3 regions of the Planococcus chinensis genome follow, and region 2 is predicted to be linked to each of the others. Evidence: riboswitches for the same ligand, from Rfam matches in the RefSeq annotation. Region 2 holds a riboswitch; each other region holds the start of a gene.
The links. A riboswitch is a leader RNA that binds a small molecule or an ion and turns the genes downstream of it on or off. The one in region 2 is predicted to bind S-adenosylmethionine.
Positions count from the first base shown of each region.

Region 1: linked by a shared signal. The riboswitch ahead of ACFSDB_RS07375 (methionine ABC transporter ATP-binding protein) and the one ahead of ACFSDB_RS11830 (O-acetylhomoserine aminocarboxypropyltransferase/cysteine synthase family protein) in region 2 are both predicted to bind S-adenosylmethionine.
Region 3: linked by a shared signal. The riboswitch ahead of mtnW (2,3-diketo-5-methylthiopentyl-1-phosphate enolase) and the one ahead of ACFSDB_RS11830 (O-acetylhomoserine aminocarboxypropyltransferase/cysteine synthase family protein) in region 2 are both predicted to bind S-adenosylmethionine.

Region 1 is NZ_JBHUFW010000004.1:1,014,248-1,020,239, reverse strand. Features, by position in the region: gene ACFSDB_RS07390 (iron-containing alcohol dehydrogenase family protein) at 1-833, opposite strand, end outside; gene ACFSDB_RS07385 (MetQ/NlpA family ABC transporter substrate-binding protein) at 849-1,667, opposite strand; gene ACFSDB_RS07380 (methionine ABC transporter permease) at 1,687-2,358, opposite strand; gene ACFSDB_RS07375 (methionine ABC transporter ATP-binding protein) at 2,348-3,361, opposite strand; SAM riboswitch class I at 3,434-3,542, opposite strand; gene ACFSDB_RS07370 (tol-pal system YbgF family protein) at 3,630-4,664, opposite strand; gene ACFSDB_RS07365 (glycoside hydrolase family 32 protein) at 5,222-5,992, opposite strand, start outside.
Region 2 is NZ_JBHUFW010000009.1:11,036-17,027, forward strand. Features, by position in the region: gene ACFSDB_RS11810 (MetQ/NlpA family ABC transporter substrate-binding protein) at 1-31, opposite strand, end outside; gene ACFSDB_RS11815 (methionine ABC transporter permease) at 79-729, opposite strand; gene ACFSDB_RS11820 (methionine ABC transporter ATP-binding protein) at 719-1,750, opposite strand; SAM riboswitch class I at 1,885-1,998, opposite strand; gene ACFSDB_RS11825 (glycerol-3-phosphate acyltransferase) at 2,078-2,719, opposite strand; SAM riboswitch class I at 2,854-2,972, shown strand; gene ACFSDB_RS11830 (O-acetylhomoserine aminocarboxypropyltransferase/cysteine synthase family protein) at 3,077-4,366, shown strand; gene metX (homoserine O-acetyltransferase MetX) at 4,379-5,392, shown strand; gene cpaB (Flp pilus assembly protein CpaB) at 5,852-5,992, shown strand, end outside.
Region 3 is NZ_JBHUFW010000008.1:151,895-157,886, forward strand. Features, by position in the region: gene ACFSDB_RS11695 (1,2-dihydroxy-3-keto-5-methylthiopentene dioxygenase) at 1-187, opposite strand, end outside; gene ACFSDB_RS11700 (methylthioribulose 1-phosphate dehydratase) at 204-821, opposite strand; gene ACFSDB_RS11705 (2-hydroxy-3-keto-5-methylthiopentenyl-1-phosphate phosphatase) at 818-1,483, opposite strand; gene mtnW (2,3-diketo-5-methylthiopentyl-1-phosphate enolase) at 1,489-2,703, opposite strand; SAM riboswitch class I at 2,848-2,954, opposite strand; SAM riboswitch class I at 3,122-3,276, shown strand; gene mtnK (S-methyl-5-thioribose kinase) at 3,382-4,569, shown strand; gene mtnA (S-methyl-5-thioribose-1-phosphate isomerase) at 4,566-5,627, shown strand; gene ACFSDB_RS11725 (sugar ABC transporter substrate-binding protein) at 5,624-5,992, shown strand, end outside.

The DNA.
Region 1 (5,992 bases), on a different contig from region 2:
TATGCCACTTTGTCGCCATGGAGCGCTGTATGGGATTCCGGCGCGATGGTCATGCCATTGTGGATGGAGTGCGCGCCAGCTGTACGGCCGAATTTGTCGCCAAAACCGCCGACCATGCCGCCGACCATTATGATGGTTTCCGCCACTCTGACGAATGCCTCTGACAGACGGCCCTTTTTTGCATCTCCAATGGCTGCTTCTGCATATTCGAACATTTCATCGGCGCAAAGCTTTGCGGTGTAATGGGCAATTTTCAAGGCAATTTGCGGATTCTTGAACCGGATGATTTGCACATCGGCTTCGTACCATTTTGCGATAGTGTCGCCGATGCCCGCAACCAGCAGCGGAACCGGTGCACCGAGCAATACCTTCGGTTCCACTAACAGCAGGTCGACGCTTTCCGGGAAGACCGTATAATGCGTCATCGTCCCTTCTTCCGTATAGATGACGCTGAGCGGCGTCCATGGAGCGCAGTTCGAAGCGAGTGTCGGAACGAGGACCAAAGCGGTTCCGGTTTCGTGAGCGACAGCTTTCGCAATATCGAGCACTTTTCCGCCACCTGCTCCGATAATGGCCTCCGCTCCTAAAGCTCTCACGATATCGCTGACCCGCGCAATTTCTGCCAGAGAGCATTCCCCCTGATACAGTTCAAAAGCGGTTTCGACTTTTTCCAGCGCTGGGAAAAACGGACGGAGCGCTTCCCATGATTTAGTCCCGGTCAAAATCAACGCCTTATTGATGTTTCTTGCGAGCAGTTTCTCTTCCAAGCTATCAAGGACGCGTGCTCGACAGACATATTCAGCCGGTGCGCCTTTTACAATGATGTCTTCCACAAAAGATCTCCTCCCTTAGCGCGTTGCCATCCATTCCGGTTTGCCGAAGCCTTTGAAATCCGAATCGATCAACGCTTCGAATTCCGATGATTCCACAATTTCCACTAAATCTTTGGCGAGCTCGGTGTCTTTGTTTTCGGTTTTCACTGCCACCAGGTTGCGGTAGCGGTCAGGCATATCTTCAAGCACAAGTGCATCCAGCAGATCCATATCAGCGGCAAGTGCAAAGTTGCCCGGAACCGCTGACAAATCGGAGCTTTCCACTGCCCGCGGCAAGCCGCCCGCTTCGATTGGCTGGAACACCAGGTTTTTCGTATTCGTCTGGATGTCCTTCTCGGATACGGTCAGTTCTTCAGCTGCCGGATCCAGTGTGATCAAGCCGTTGTCTTGCAAGACCAGGAACGTACGGGCTGCATTCACCGGATCATTCGGGATCGCAATGGTCGCCCCGTCTTTGATGTCTTCAAGCGAACCGAACACATTCGAGTAGATGCCCATCGGTGCAGTTGGCACCGTAATCAGCCCCGTCAAGTCCATGCCGTTTTCCTTTGAGAAGTTTTCAAGATAAACGGAATGCTGGAACAAGTTGGCATCGAGGTCGCCGTTATCCAAAGCATTGTTCGGCTGGATGTAATCGCTGAATTCAACGATTTCCACTTTATAGCCTTTTTCTTCAAGCGCCGGTTTGAACGCTTCGTTTAGCATATCGCTGTATGGCCCGGCAGTGCCGCCCAGTTTGATGGATTTGGAATCGGCGCTGGATTCTTCCCCGCTGCAAGCAGCAAGCAGTGTGAGCAGTACGAATAGTGCAGCTAGTAAGGCAATCTTTTTCATATAAGTTTCTCTCCCTTTTCTATCGTTTGTCTATTGCTTTTGACGTCCAATCCCCGAGTTGCTGAAGGATTTGGACGAGAACAATCAAAATGACGACCGTGACGATCATGATCGTGTTGTCGTAGCGGTAATAGCCGAAGCGGATTGCCAAATCGCCGATGCCGCCTCCTCCGACGACGCCTGCCATGGCTGAATAAGCGACCAGCGAGATGATCGTAATGGTGACGCCCTGGACAAGGCCTGTCTTCGCTTCCGGCAGCAGCACATCCTTGATGATCATCCACGGCGTGGCGCCGACCGCGACAGCCGCTTCGATGACGCCTTTATCGATTTCCCGCAAAGAGGTCTCGACGATGCGGGCAAAAAATGGAATTGCGGCAACCGATAGCGAGACGCTGGCTGCAGCAGGGCCGATTGTAGAGTCTACCAGCAGCTTTGTCAGCGGAATCAGCGCGACCAGCAGGATGATGAATGGGATGGAACGCACCATATTGACAATGAACCCCAAGACCGATTTGACGAACCGGTTCTCGAGAAACAGGCCGCGGTCGGTAACAAAAAGAACGATGCCGAGCGGCAAGCCGATGATGATGGCGATTGCCAAGGAGATGCCGATCATATACAAAGTTTCGCCGAACGCTTTTGAAATGTCCGGCCATAATTCCATCATATGCTGAAAATCAAAGCCCATTTCCAATCACCTCCACAGTTGCGCCCCGGCCTTCCATATAAGTGATGGCCCGGCTGATATTTTCCGGTCTGCCCTGGATTTCCATCAGGAACAGGCCAAGCGGTTTTTCCTGGATATATTCGATGGATCCATGAAGAAAGTTGCCTTTGACATCGAAATGCTGAACTGTGTCCGTAATGACGCCTTCGCCGGCGACTGCGCCTTTGAACTGTACTTTGATGACGCTCCCGGTGCAGGCCGCTAGTATCGGGGCCGGTACATCAAAAGACACGACCGATGAGATGAATTCCTTCGTCAATGCCGTCTGGGGCGAGGAAAACAGGTCGTAAACTTCACCTTCTTCAATCACCCTTCCGCCTTGCATCACAGCCATCCGGTCGCAGATTTCTTTGACAACATTCATCTCGTGCGTAATCAGAACGATCGTGATGTTCAATTCCCGGTTGATTTTCTTCAACAGCCGCAGGATGGACAATGTCGTATTCGGATCAAGCGCCGATGTCGCTTCGTCGCATAGGAGCACTGAAGGATTGTTGGCAAGTGCCCGGGCAATGCCGACGCGCTGCTTTTGCCCGCCGCTTAGCTGCGAAGGGTAGACATCCTTCTTGTCGGATAGGCCCACCATCTCAAGCAGTTCATCAACCCGTTCGGCCGCTTGCGCTTTCGGCAGTTTTGCCGCCTTCAAGGCAAAAGCGATGTTTTCAGTGACCGTCTTCTGGCTGATCAAATAGAAATGCTGGAAGATCATGCCGATTTTCAAACGCGACTGCCGCAGTCCTTCGCCTTTCAATTGGGTAAGGTCCACGCCGTCGATTTTGATTTCGCCGCTTGTTGGGCGCTCGAGCAGGTTCATGCAGCGGAGCAAAGAGCTCTTCCCCGCTCCCGAGTAGCCGACAATACCGAATACTTCGCCTGCCTCCACCGTTAGGGAGACATTGTCCACACCCGTGACGGTGCCTTTTTTCGTCTGGTACTCTTTCGAAAGATTCGTGATGCTGATCATGGCGGTGCTCCCTCCTTTTTAGGCCAATAAAAAACGCCTCTTCCATTAAGAAAGAGGCACCGAATTGGATTAGGCTTATCTCTCAGAATAGATTCATTCTGCAGGAATTAGCACCTTCCCAGATCGCTCTGGAGGTTGCTGGACGTCATAGGGCCTGTCCCTCGGTCTCTCTTGATAATGTTCCATATGTAATTGTTTTTAGCTTGTACCCAATAGTAAAGAACATTCAGCCCGCTGTCAAAGCTTTTTTAAAATTTTTATTTTTTATTCAACCGAAATTCAATTCCTCGTCCACTCTGCCAATGACCATATACGCCGATGTCCCGTTGAAATAATAGGCCGGCTGATTTCCGGCATCGGCCCGGCAAATCGCTGATGGAATTTCAATTTCCCGCAATGCCTGCATCATTCCCTCAACGGCTTTGGTGAATGTCGGACCCGTCACGCCTGTCATCACATGCGTATCCAAAAAATACGCTTTGGCATCAAGTGGCTTCATTGGTTTTTCCGCACAGCTATGCAGCAATAAATGCTTGAGCAGGAACGCATGGGCAGCTGGCAATTTTTCGCGGATGCCATTATAGATCAATTCCGGGCCGTCCGTGTTGAAAAAAAGGATAATGGTGTCTTTCGGATCCTTTTCAATAGCTGCAACAACCTGCGCATGCCCGCATTGAACATGTTCATCCGCCGAAAGGATACGGTAAGCGGAATTCCGGAGTTCATCCGTGCAGCGGCAGAGTTCTGTGAACATTTCCGAAAAGTCTGCGCTATCAAGTGCAGTTGAAGAAACGGAACTTGCCGCAAACGCCCGGCTGCCGATATGCAACGAGCTGCTCGACATGTGCTGCAATGCACGCTTGACCTGATCGGCATTCAGTTGATAGGCGTTCTCCGGGTAACGGGATTGGTTATCCAGCGCTTGCTGCAGCTGGCAAAGAGCTTCGGCGTGCATATGCTGCTGGTGGAACAGCCCGCCCAGGCGGTATGCCGCTAGCGGATTCACCGGGTCGTATTGCAGCACTTTTTTCATAGCCTGTTCGGCTGCATAGCGCTTATTGGCATCGTTGGATGCCGCCTGGCCGCAGTAGCACAGCAGATAATTGATCAGTTTCTGCTGGATGTATGTATAGTAATGGGCATAATCCGCATCTTCCGCCGCTAATAGCTTAAGATGGTTGTGCATTGCATCATAAAGTTCAATCTTGGAATAATCCAAATCCCCTTGGGTATTTTCAGCTTGAAAGTGAATCTCCTGCTCCAATTCTTCTAGTTCATCCAAACTTATGTCATGATATCGCATGTTCTTCCCCCTAAATAAAAAAAGACCGCTGTATAACTTTGCTAAATGTTATGGTGGGATAATATAATTGCGGTACAAATACTATTATTAAGATATATTTTACATTTCTAACAAAGTTATATCATTTTCATGATACCAATCCTTAATTCGATACACAATATGCGTTTTATTAATTTTTTGTAAAAGGAATTTATTTTTTGAATTTCAGTTTCTTGTCGACCTTCATTGAATTGTCTAAGGACCGTTCTACTGGCAAAACAAGGCATGCGTGCTTGTTCAAATAAAATCTATAAAACCGGCAGAGGTTTGGACACAATGCCATAAACTGCCGGTTTCTATGCTTTAGGACATTTAATTATGCGATTTGATTTAAAGAATATATATAACCGCTAGTCTGCAGCAATGAAAAAATCATTTCATCCGACTTCCGCTTCTCCTTGCCGTACATTTTGTGTAATTAAAAATGAAGAACAAAATGTTTAGATGAATTGGTTTGTAGAATCCAATGCTTTGTTTTGCCAGATACATTTCTTTAACGGAAAACGAAGGCGTCAGTTTTAAACAGAATGATTCATGAAATGCTTAGGATTTCGCAGATTCCACTTTTCAAGCAATAACTCCACATGCCCGTCGGCCGTAAAGAAAACATCAAGATCCGTTGCGAGCGCAAAAAAACGGGCCGTGAACACTTCCTCCCCTCCATTGACAAAAACTTCAATGGCACTCGTATCCAGGAATATATGCAATTCCTCAAGTGTTTCCAAAAAACAGCTTCGGTTTTCTACCATGCCGTCTAGAAATCGTTTGCGCACCAACGTCAACCGCTTGGTCTGTTGATCGTAAGAAATGATTATATTTTTGCGGATTTCAATTTTTATATGCCCGGCCAGGTTCTGCAGGAAATGGATCTTCAGTTCCTCTACATTCCCCGAAAGTTCTGGCCACGTCTTTGTTTCATTCTTTAAGCTTGAATGGAATGAAAGCCCTTGTGCTTCCCGCAACTGTTTCAGTTCCGGCACTGGCTTCTGAATGATCCTGTCTTTTCTCAGCTCTAATTCACGCGGCATCGTCAAAGCATGGACCCATCCTTTTTCGATTGTGGGCAGGTGGGATTCCTGTTCCCCTGTGATGCCCATCCAGCCAAGCATGATCCGCCTTCCTTGCTTATCCTGAAACGTCTGCGGGGCATAAAAATCAAAACCCCGATCCAACTCTGTAAATTCACCATGCGGGAACTCAGTTGTTCCAACGTTCCATCTGCCGACAAAATAGCCAGACTGATGCGCATTATGGTAAAAGGAATTTTTCGCTTTCAACCCTTGAGGGGA
Region 2 (5,992 bases):
CCAGCAATAAAAGAGATGAAAGTTTTTTCATGATGTATTCCTCCAATAGATTAGTTTAATTGAATTTGCAGTACGGATTTATCTTCTGCGTACCCGCCGGGACAGCAAGTTGCCGCCCGACTGGACGCCTTGTACAAGGATGACCAGGATGGCTACGGTAATGACCATGACAAGCGTGTCAAACCGCTGATAGCCGTAAGTGATGGCCAAGTCGCCGAGTCCGCCGCCTCCGATGGCGCCTGCCATGGCAGAAGCGCCGATCAGCCCGACAATCGCGATCGTCAGGGCCAGAACCAGTGAGCTCAGCGCTTCAGGAATCAGAAAGCGGAAAATGATCTGGAACGGCGATGCCCCCATGGCTTGGGCCGCTTCGATAACACCATGGTCGACTTCAAGCAGCGAGTTTTCGATCAGCCGGGCGATATAAGGCCCGGCATAGAAGACGAGCGGCACGATGGCAGCGGCCGTCCCGATGGATGTGCCGACAATCAGCCGGGTGATCGGGATGATGGCGACCATCAAAATGATGAAAGGCACGGACCGGAAAATATTGATGATGATATTCAGTACTTTTGAAACCGGTTCGTTCGCCAATAAATGGCCTTTTCGGGTAACGACCAGCAGAATGCCGAGCGGGAAGCCGATGACCAGCGAGAACAGGAAGGATGCGCCCGTCATGTAGATGGTTTCCCAGAGGGCTTCCAAGATTTGTTCGTTATCAACTAGCATAATTCCGCACCTCCTCGACTTTGACATTGCTGCTGCGTATGGATGTTAAGGCCAGCTGGATTTCAGCGGCAGGGCCGGTAAATTCGACAATGAGATTGCCGTATGGTTCGCCCTGCAGTTCGGTGATATTGCCAAACAAAACATTCAGGTCCAGGTTAAAGTCCCTGGATATCCGCGACATTAGCGGCTGTCCAACAGAAGCGCCGGTGAACTGGATCCGGTAGATGGTGTGCTTGCGGTCCGGGTCCTGGATCTGCTTCAGCAGCGATTCCGGCAGTTCGTCATTCATGACGGAACGGACAAAGCGCTGGGTCGTCGTGTGCTGCGGATTGGTGAACACTTCGAACACCGTTCCCTGTTCGATGACTTTGCCTGCTTCAAGCACTGCCACTTTGTCGCAGATTTCACGGATGACGCCCATTTCATGAGTGATCAGCAGGATCGTGATGTTGTATTCGCGGTTGATGCGGCGCAGCAGTTCCAGGATGGATTGGGTGGTCTGCGGATCCAGCGCCGAAGTGGCTTCATCGCATAATAGAACTGATGGATTGGTGGCAAGCGCCCGGGCAATGCCGATGCGCTGTTTCTGGCCGCCGGAAAGCTGGTCGGGATATTTGTCTGCCTGATCGCCCAGGCCGACAAAATCCAGCAGGTCCTTCACCTGTTCCTTGATCTTGTTTTTCGGCGTTTTGGCGAGGATGAGCGGCATGGCGACATTGTGGAAAACGGTTTTGGAATTCAGCAAGTTGAAGTGCTGGAAGATCATTCCGATGTCTTTCCGCGTCTGGCGAATGTCTTTTGCGGACAAGGTGGAGATGTCTTTTCCGTCAATCAGCACGCGGCCGCTGCTTGGTCGCTCCAGCAGGTTGACTGTCCGGATCAGCGAGCTTTTGCCGGCGCCGCTGAAGCCGATGACGCCGTATATTTCACCAGTTTCAACAGTCAGGTCGATGCCGTTCAGCGCGTGGATCGACTGTTTGCCGGACTGGTAGGTTTTTGTTACCTCCTCGAATTGAATCATAGTGTAAGCCTCCTCAAGCTGTTCCAGTAATGCAAATCTTTTCGCAGAGGGCTTTTTATCCGAAAGTGAACGAAAAAAGCCCCCTTTTTTCTTATCCACAAGAAAAAAGAAGGCTTCGGCATGAAACCATCTCATTCTCATCTTCCAAACGCAAAAATGCGTTTGCAGGAGTTAGCACAGTTTTCGCATGATGCGAATCCGCTGCCGAAACGTCATAGGGCCTGTCCCTCGGTTTCTCTGGATAAGAAAGTGATGTACGTATTTGATTTGTAAGGACTACTTTATGGGGGATTGTTGAAAAAGTCAACCTTTTCTTTTAAAAAAATTTCAGGAAGATCCTTCAGCCTTTTTCCGGAATACGGAAGAAACCTTGTTTTCAGTGCCGTTTGCGATGCGGGAAATGTTTTCCGTGTGCTTGAATACAGCCATCGCGAACAGCGCAGCAGCAATGAACAAAGGAAGTCCGCCTTCAGCGGGCCACCAGGCAATGGCGAAGAACGTGGCATACAGGACCAAGACGCCCGCGACCAGGTAATTGGTGGCGAGTGCTGCTCCGACAAGAAGCAGCAGGCCGGCCAAGCCAAGCTTCCAGTCGAGCGCCAGCATGACGCCGATGACGGCCGCTGTTCCTTTTCCGCCGTTGAACCTCATATAGAAAGGGAAGTTGTGTCCGACGACGACGCCGGCACCGACGACGAACAGCAGGGCCCAGACGGTTTCTTCTGAAAGTGAAGAAGCATGCAGCGCCCAGCGGAACACCCACACGGCAGCTGCGCCTTTGAGAATATCCAGGAAAGCGACCAGCGCTCCGTATTTCCAGCCGAGCACGATGGCTGCATTTGAAGCGCCTGAATTTTTGACGCCTTCTTTTTTGATGTTGACGCCTGTCAACAGCTGCGCGACCAGTGAACCATGCATGCAGCCGACAATATAACCTATGATGAGAGCAATAACTATCCATGAAAACATCTTTTCCACTCCTTCTCTTATAGATTTAACGTTTGAAAGAAGCGCAGGTTTCAAAATTTTTAGAATTATCCGCTTGACAAATCCCACATCCATTTTATATACTTCAGGACATGATGGAAAACTAAATCTGAATACTCTTATCAAGAGAGGCGGAGGGAATAGGCCCTGTGATGCCCGGCAACCGACAAGCAGCTCAGCTTGGAAAGGTGCTAAATCCTACAGATCCGGAAAGACGGGATCTGGCAGATGAGAGGAGGCATACCCGTATGTGACGGCCCTCTTCTTAACCGAAGAGGGCTTTTTCTGTTCCCTCCTCAACCCGCGGTTTCCATCAAAAAAACCTTAGGAGGAATAGAAATGACAAATTTTAAACCAGAAACGCTTTTATTGCACGGCGGACAGCAGCCGGACCCAGTGACCGGAGCGAGAGGGGTCGCCATCCATAAAACGACTTCCTATGTGTTTAAGAATACGGAACATGCCCAGAACTTGTTCGGCTTGAAAGAAGCAGGAAATATCTATTCGCGCATCATGAACCCTACGGTGGATGTATTTGAACAGCGTGTGGCTCTTCTTGAAGGCGGGTCGGCAGCTGTCGCCCTGTCTTCCGGCATGGCGGCCATCGCATTCTCCATATTGAACTTGGCGGAAGCCGGCGACGAAATCGTGGCAGACAGCAATTTGTACGGAGGCACAGTCAGCTTGTTCGCCAATACCTTGCCGAGATACGGCATCACGGTGAAATTCGTCGACGGCACGGATCCGGAAAACTTCCGGGGCGCCATCACAGACAAGACAAAAGCGATTTTCGGGGAGATCATCGGCAATCCTAGCCTGAACGTCTTTGATGTTGAAAAAGTGGCGGAGATTGCCCATGAAAACGGCTTGCCATTATTGATCGACAATACATTCGCTTCGCCATACGGCAGCAACCCGATCGAGTTCGGGGCGGACGTCGTTATTCATTCGGCAACGAAATGGATTGGCGGGCACGGGACGACCATCGGCGGCGTGGTCGTCGACAGCGGTAAATTCGACTACGACAATCCGCGATTCCCCAACTACACGGAACCGGATGAAAGCTATCACGGCATCCGCTATGGAATCGATGCGGCAGGAGCGGCATTTGCGACCAAACTCCGCGTCCAGCTGCTGCGTGATTTCGGACCATCGCTCAGCGCGGAAAGTGCACATGCCTTTTTGCAGGGGCTCGAGACGCTGCATCTGCGGATTCCGCGCCACAACAGCAATGCCCGCATCATCGCCCAATACCTGAAGGATCATCCGCAAGTGGAGTGGGTCAACTATATCGGCTTTGAAGATCACCCGTCGCACCAATTGGCCCAAAAATATTTGAAGGACGGCTATGGTTCGATTGTCAATTTCGGCGTGAAGGGTGGCCGTGAAGCAGGCCGGAAAGTGATTGACAGTGTCGCTTTATGGTCCCACGTGGCGAATGTCGGTGATGCGAAATCGCTGATTATCCACCCGGCTTCGACGACCCACCAGCAATTGACGGCTCAAGAACTGGAAGCTTCAGGGGTGACGGAAGAATTGATCCGCTTGTCGATCGGCCTGGAGAATCCGGAAGACCTGATCGCCGACCTCGAACAGGCCATCAAAGCGGCTGTACTGGAAAACGCATAGGAGGTGAAAGAGATGGCTTACGTATCCATCGGTACGCTGGCGCTGGAGTCGGCGGAAATCTTGGAAGGTGTCGAACTCGCATATGAACGCTGCGGCAAGGAAGGAGCTCCGGTCGTTCTCCTGTGCCACGCTTTGACAGGCGACCAGTTCTCGATCGGCACTCCGGATAATCCGGGGTGGTGGGCAGGATTGGCCGGGCCGGGCAAAGCCGTGGATACGGAGAAATTTCAAGTCATCACCTTCAATGTGCTCGGAGGATGCAACGGATCGACCGGTCCATTGTCCGTCAACCCGAAAACAGGCGAGCCCTACCGCGCGGATTTCCCGGAAATCACCATCCGCGACATGGTCCGGGCAGAGCATGCGGCTTTGCAGAAGCTGGGCATCGACCGGCTCGCGGCTGTCATCGGCGGTTCGCTCGGAGGCATGAAAGCGCTGGAATGGGGGAGGCTATACCCCCGTTTCGTCTCAGCGGTGTTTCCGTTGGCAGTAACGCCCGCCTACAGCGATTACGGCATCGCGTTCAACTGGATCGGCATCCATGCTATCGTAAATGATGCGGAATTCAAAAACGGGAATTATACGGATTCTTCTCTCATTAAAGGCTTTGAAACGGCTCGAATGGCGGGGATGGTGACATACAGGAGCGGCGGGCTCTTCAATGACCGGTTCAGCCGCGGCCATAACGGCAGCGGATTCGATGTCGAATCTTATTTGTCCTATCAGGGCAGGAAGCTGGCCGGGCGCTTTGATGCTAATAGCTACGTCACATTGCTGAAGGCAATGAATACCCATGACGTGGAGGAAAGCCAATTGGAAGTGGCGCTACACGCGTTATCGTTCACCCATGATTTATTGTATCCCGGACCCTGGATGAGCGATTGGGTCCAAAAGCAGCCCGAAGCGAGCTGGGCTTTAGTGGAAACAGCGTTCGGCCATGACGGTTTCCTGGTTGAATTTGAAAAATGGGATGGCCACATCCGGGAGAAATTGAATAACATTCTTGATCTGCAGCCTGTGCGATAGCATAGGCTTTTTTTATTGGTTCAAGAACTTTCAAGCAGGAATATATCTCTAGTTAAATCATCTTAAAATCAAGATAATAAAAAAGAAAAAATAGTTAAAAATAATTATAAAGGAATATGTTTACATTTATGAGAATGGGGAACTATGCATTTGTATCAGAATAATAGGACTAAGTATCTGCATAAGCGATTCGAAAAAATGGAAAAAGGAGAGTGATAACAATTTAGGTAAAAATACCCTGGGTTCCTTTTACCTAAAAAACGACATTTGTCGATTTGGAGTATTTTGACAAACTTCAGGAGAAAGTGGTAAGGATATAAAGTAAGGAAAAGTTTGTTCACGTTTAAAGGAAGCTGGTATCAAAGCGAAGAATGCTTCCAGAAAAAGGGATGGACCGTGTTGTTTTTCCAAGATAGTTTTTAAAGGATTTGAAGAAGAAAAAACCGGGAGAGTGCCGCAATGATCGAATCGAAGAGAAAAGCCATTATTTTTTTCCTGCTTGCTGCAATCCTGGCAGGAACCGCCGGATTTTTAACGCTGCAAAAAGTGAAAGAACTGAACAATGATTTAGGGACAATGGTGGATGTCTACGCTGCCGGA
Region 3 (5,992 bases), on a different contig from region 2:
CGGCTTTGAACGCTGCAAGGATTTCTTCCTTCTCTTCGTCGCTCAAGTCGAATTTTTCCCGGAGGTGCTCCGGCAATTTGTTGATGTCCCAGTGCTCATAGACGACTTCCTGCTGCTCCAGGAATGCTGCTACTTCGTTTTGCGCTTCGATTGTTTCATTCGTGCCTTGGATTTTGATGATTGCCATAATGGATCTTCCTCTCTTATTGTGAATGGATTTGGTATAACGCCATTTGGTACTGGAATAAAAACTCGCTGGCTTCAAGCAGTTTCTTCGCTTCAAAGCCGTCCTTGCCCCAGACGGTGATGCCGTGGTTGCGGATCAGCACCGCGCCGCTGTCGGCTTGGATATGCTTTTGGAACTCTTCCGCAAGGTCAGGGATATGCGCATGGTTCGGGATGATCGGGATTGTCAGGACCGCATCTTCATCCCACAGGCCGAATGCCTTGATGAGCTCGAGGCCTTTGAAATCGATCTTGCCCTGATCGCCGTAGATTTCTGAAATGACGTTATTGGCGACGGTATGGATGTGCAGGCTGCAGCCGGCGTTGGTCTTGGAATAGACCTCGCAATGCAGCAGTGTTTCCGCCGAAGGCTTTAAAGGCGTGTCGTCCACCGCTTTGCCGGATGCATCTACCAGCAGGAAATCTTCCGAGGTCCGTTTGCGTTTGTCTTTGCCGCTCGCGGTCACCAGGAATTCGAGCGGCGCGTCCTGGACCTTGATCGCCAAGTTGCCGCTCGTTCCCATGAACCAGTCGCGCAATGCGAGTTCGTCTTTGATGTCTGCAAGTTCCTGCCATCTTGCCTGAAGGGCCGTCATGATTTCACCCCCAGCCGTGCATCGATGATCGACATGACGTCGCGGAAGTTCTCGAACGGTTCATACGGAAGGCCCAGCTCTTCGCATTTCTCGATAAGGAAGTCGCGTGCAATGACAAGGTCTGCCCTTTTCGCCGCTTCGAGGTCGGTAATGGAATCGCCGATGACGATGCTGTCCGCGCCGTTTTCCAACAGGTTCCGGATGATCGATGGCTTGCAGCATCCGCAGCCTTGGCTCGTGCATTCGCCGTCGCATCCATGCGGGAAAGAAATCCGTATCGTGTCGCCGGAAAAATCCGCTTCGTTGCAATAAACGCCGGCAAACGGGCCAAACGGTTCGAGCAGCGGATGGACGAAAAAGTCGATGCCGCCGCTGACGATGTAGAGCGGAATGTCCTGTTCCTTGGCATAAGCCACAAATTCAGCAAAGCCTTCGCGGATTTCCGCCTGTTCAAGCACGTAGTCGACGACTTCGTCTTTCTTGGCCGAAGGCAGAAGCGAAAACATTTTCGCCACGCCTTCGCGGATTGATATATTCTGTGCCAGAATGTCGTCCTTAATTGGACTCCATCCCGGCGGATCGAAATGTTTCATGATAGCGATGATGTTGTCGTTGTTGGTGATCGTGCCATCAAAATCGCAAAAGATGACCGGTTTGTCCATTGCCGTTACCCCCATATGTCCAGTGCTGTTTTCAATTCTTGATGCTGTTCAGAAGCTTCAGCCAGCGTTTTTCCACTGAGTACGGCGTCGACCGCTTGGCGGAATGCCTTGCCGCCGCCAGCCGCGCCGTCGGGATGGCCATGTACGCCGCCTCCGGCATTGATGATGCTGTCGATGCCGAAATCGTTGATCAACAGCGGCACGAGGCCGGGATGGATGCCGGCTGATGGAACCGGGAAGCTGCGTTTCAGCGGGCTTTCCTCCACCAAGGCATGGCCGAGTGTCAGTGCCTGTGCTTTTTCAAGTGCAACACTTCCGTAAGGGGAAGGGAACAGCGAGAAGTCGGCTCCGGCGATGCGCGTCAGCTTCCCGAGCGCAAGCGCCGTCGACAGCCCGTAGAACGGGGAAGACGTAAAAGCGCCACTGAATGCCGGATGCGCCATGAGCGGCAAGCTGATTTCTTCATCTTCCGCCAGTTCCTGCAGCACATCAAGTCCGTACGCATGGACATTGAACAAAAGGGCGTCCGCGCCGAGTTCGCGCGCTTTTTTCGCTTTGTCACGCAAGCCAGAAGTGCGGCCCGATAAGTTCACCGCGTAAAGCGTGCGGTGGCCGGTTTCTTCAAAGACGGCTTCGAGCGCGCTCTTGCCGGTGGTGATGCGCTGATCGAACGGCGTCAGCGGATTGTCGAAGAGGATTTCGTCGTCTTTCACCAAATCCACGCCGCCAAGCGCCTGTTCGCGGAGCTGTGCGGCCATGAAATCCAGGTCGCGGCCGATGACACCTTTGAATATGCTCATGACGAGCGGCCGGTCCATGACGCCCAGCTTGCTGCGGAGACCGTCGATGCCAAAGCGCGGACCCGGAAAATGGCTCAGCAGCTCTTCGCTGAAATCGAGGTCCAGGAGCTTCACTTCGCCGTCGAGCGACAATTTGCCGAATACTGTCGTCAGGATCGCCGGCAGGTCCGCTGAGAAGTTGGCGCTCGGATAAGCGATCTTCACTTCGGCTTTTATGGTGTCGGGCTTCAGCGGATGCGGAGCATCCCCGAATTCCTCCACCGATACGACTTGGCCTTTATGGTGCTTTAATTGTTCCTGTTCCAGCAAAGGCAGGTCCGTCCACGAGCCAATTGTCAGGCCGAGGGCGATGCCTTCCGCCTTTTTTTCAAATGAACCGGGTTTGCCGTAAAGCTGGTACGTTGCCGTCAATATGCTCACTATATGCACACTCCATTTTTAGTAAAGATTAGGTATCATGATTCTGAAGAAGAATGAGCGGAAAGCGTCCGCATGAAGCGATTTCTTCAAGATACAAAATAAAAAAACCTCTTCAAACAAGAAGAGGTTAAGGGCGTTAACAACTTCTTATTTCTCAGCTGCGAAATCGCGCTGCAAGAATTAGCACCGTGTCCACTGGACCGGTTGCCGGGTATCATAGGGCTTGTCCCTCCACCTGCTCTGAATAAGAAAGTATTCAATTGGTTTTTGAAAGAGTAAATTAATTTTGATTATTCCATGCCGAAAACTATCTGTCAATCGTTATCCGTGAAAATTTTTTTGCAAAAAAAATTATTGACACTCAATTCTGAACCATGATAGGATTCATTTCAAACAGCATACAGTTTTACAACAAACACTCTTATCAAGAGCAGGCAGAGGGATATTGGCCCTATGACGCCCAGCAACCGACCGTAATACCTTCGTGAGAAGGGGCGCTTTTGCGCCGGGATGAACATCCCGCAAGGCACGGTGCTAATTCCATCAGAAACCGCGGTTTCTGAAAGATAAGAGGTGCGGAATCTCTTATTCTACGCCTCTTTCTTTGGAAAGGGGCTTTTTTATTGCCCAAAAACAGCTTCTCAAACCCAACCACAACAGCTGAAAGGTAGATGACCTATGACAATAGCAACAAACCAATATGCAGCATTAACCGAAGAAACCGCAATCGCCCTGGCGAAAAGCGTCTATCCGTTCCCGGAAGGGGCAGAACTTTCGAGCCGTGAAATCGGCGACGGCAACTTGAATTACGTGTTCCGGATCACCGATTCGGCCAGCGGCAAAGGCGTCATCATCAAGCAGGCGTTGCCGTATGCGAAAGTCGTCGGCGAAAGCTGGCCGCTGACATTGAAGCGTGCAGAAACGGAAGCCGCAGCGCTCCTGAAGCACGGCGAATTCGCTCCAGGCCTTGTGCCGGAAGTGTATGCCACTGATACGGATTTGGCGGTGACGGTCATGGAAGACCTGTCGCATCTGAAGATTGCCCGCGAAGGCCTCATTGCAGGCGAAAGCTATCCGAAGCTTTCATCGGATATCGGGGAATACCTGGCGCGCACGCTATTCCATACATCGGATTTTGCGCTCCATCCGTTTGAGAAAAAGCGGCTTGCTGCGGAATTTTCAAATCCGGAGCTCTGCAAAATCACGGAAGACCTGATTTTCACTGATCCGTTCTTTGACCGCGAGACGAACGATTTTGAGCCTCAGCTGCGCCTGGCAGTGGAGGCGATCTGGAACAACGCGCCGCTTCAGCTGGAGGCCGCCAAATTGAAGTACAGCTTTTTGACGGAAGCGGAAGCATTGCTGCATGGCGACCTCCATACGGGCAGCATCTTCGCCAGTGCGGAAGAGACGAAAGTCATCGATCCGGAATTCGCGTTTTACGGGCCGATCGGTTTTGACGTAGGCCTGTTCCTTGCAAATCTGATCGCTCAAGGGATCACGCGCACCGGCGAAGGGCGCAAAGTGATCACAGACCATATCGCAAAGACATGGGAAACGTTTGAAGGGACTTTCAGCGCTTTATGGGAAGCAGAAGGCGTGGAGGCGTTCAAAAATACACCCGGCTACCGCGAAGCGATCCTTGAAAAAGTGTTCAGCGATGCGCTCGGCTTTGCCGGCTGCGAATTGATTCGCCGCACCATCGGCTTGGCGCACGTCAAGGACCTCGACGGCATTGAAGAGGAAGCACGGCGCATCGAATTGAAAAAACAGGCGCTGGAGCTCGGTGAAACCTTGATCCTCAACCGCCGCACCATCAAAGATATAGGGGCAGTTGTCCGTTTGGCAGAGGGGGAAGCGCGATGAGCATCCCGTTGTCGATTTCCTGGTCCGAAGGCCAACTGGTCATTCTCGATCAGCAGAAACTGCCGCATGAAATTGAATATGTCACACTCGAGACGCTCGAAGATGTCTTTGACGCCATTTTCACATTGAAAGTGCGCGGCGCTCCGGCAATCGGCATCGCCGCTGCCTACGGGCTGGCGCTTTCCGCCGTCCGCCACGAAACGGAAGACTTGGAGACGTTTTTCCACCTCGTCCAAAAAGACGCCGAATACCTTGGAAGTTCGCGCCCAACGGCAGTCAACCTCGTCTGGGCGCTCCAGCGGCTCGCATCGGTGGTCCGGAACGCCGGATCGGTGGATGCGGCAAAACAATTGCTGGCAGAAGAAGCGGTCCGGATCCACGAGGAAGACGAAGCTTCCTGCCGCCAGATCGGCGCATACGGACTCGAGCTGCTCGAGGGCAAAAAACGCGTCATGACCATCTGCAACGCCGGTTCCATCGCGACGGCCAAATACGGCACGGCGTTGGCGCCGTTCCATCTCGGAGCGGAAATCGGCCGGGAATTTGAAGTCTACGCCTGCGAGACGCGGCCGGTCTTCCAAGGATCCCGGCTGACTGTCTGGGAGCTGCAGCAATCGGGCGTCAACGTCACGTTGATCACCGACAGCATGGCAGCCCACACCATCGAGGCGAAAGAAGTCGAGGCGATCATCGTCGGTGCGGACCGCATTGCGGCGAACGGCGACACGGCCAATAAAATCGGCACACTGAACTTGGCGATCCTCGCAAATGCCTATAACATCCCGTTTTATGTAGCCGCCCCGTCTTCGACATTCGACGTGTCGATCGGTTCCGGTGCAGAAATTCCGATTGAAGAACGGAAACCGGAAGAAATCACCCATTTTGCGGGAGAGCCGGTGGCGCCGCTCGGAACAAAAGTGTTCAACCCGGCCTTTGACGTCGCGCCGGCCCGGCTCATCACAGCCATCATCACGGAAAAAGGCATCATCAAACCGGAATATGAGAAAAATATCCCTGCCGCCCTAGGCGCTTATACAGGAAAAGGAGCCCATTCATGAAAAGACAATCGTTTTTATTGCTAGCATTTCTTTTGATCATCAGCGCGTTTTTGGCGGCCTGCCAGCCAAAAGGTGAAGTCAGCGAAGAAGCAACGACCGACGCGACGAAAGCGGAAGCTTCGGACAACCCGCTTGCCGGAAAGAAAGTCGCGCTCGTCATGCAGCAGAACCTCGGGACGTTTTCGGCCCAGTACATTGAAGGCGTCAAAGAGCAGGCCCAAAAATTCGGCGGCAGCGTGACTGTCTTCACGTCTGACGGCGACCTGGCGAAAATGGCATCGAACCTGGATGCAGCGGTCAACCAGGGGTTTGACGGCATCATGATCGACCATGGCACAAAAGAAGCGCTGAACCAAGGCGTCGAA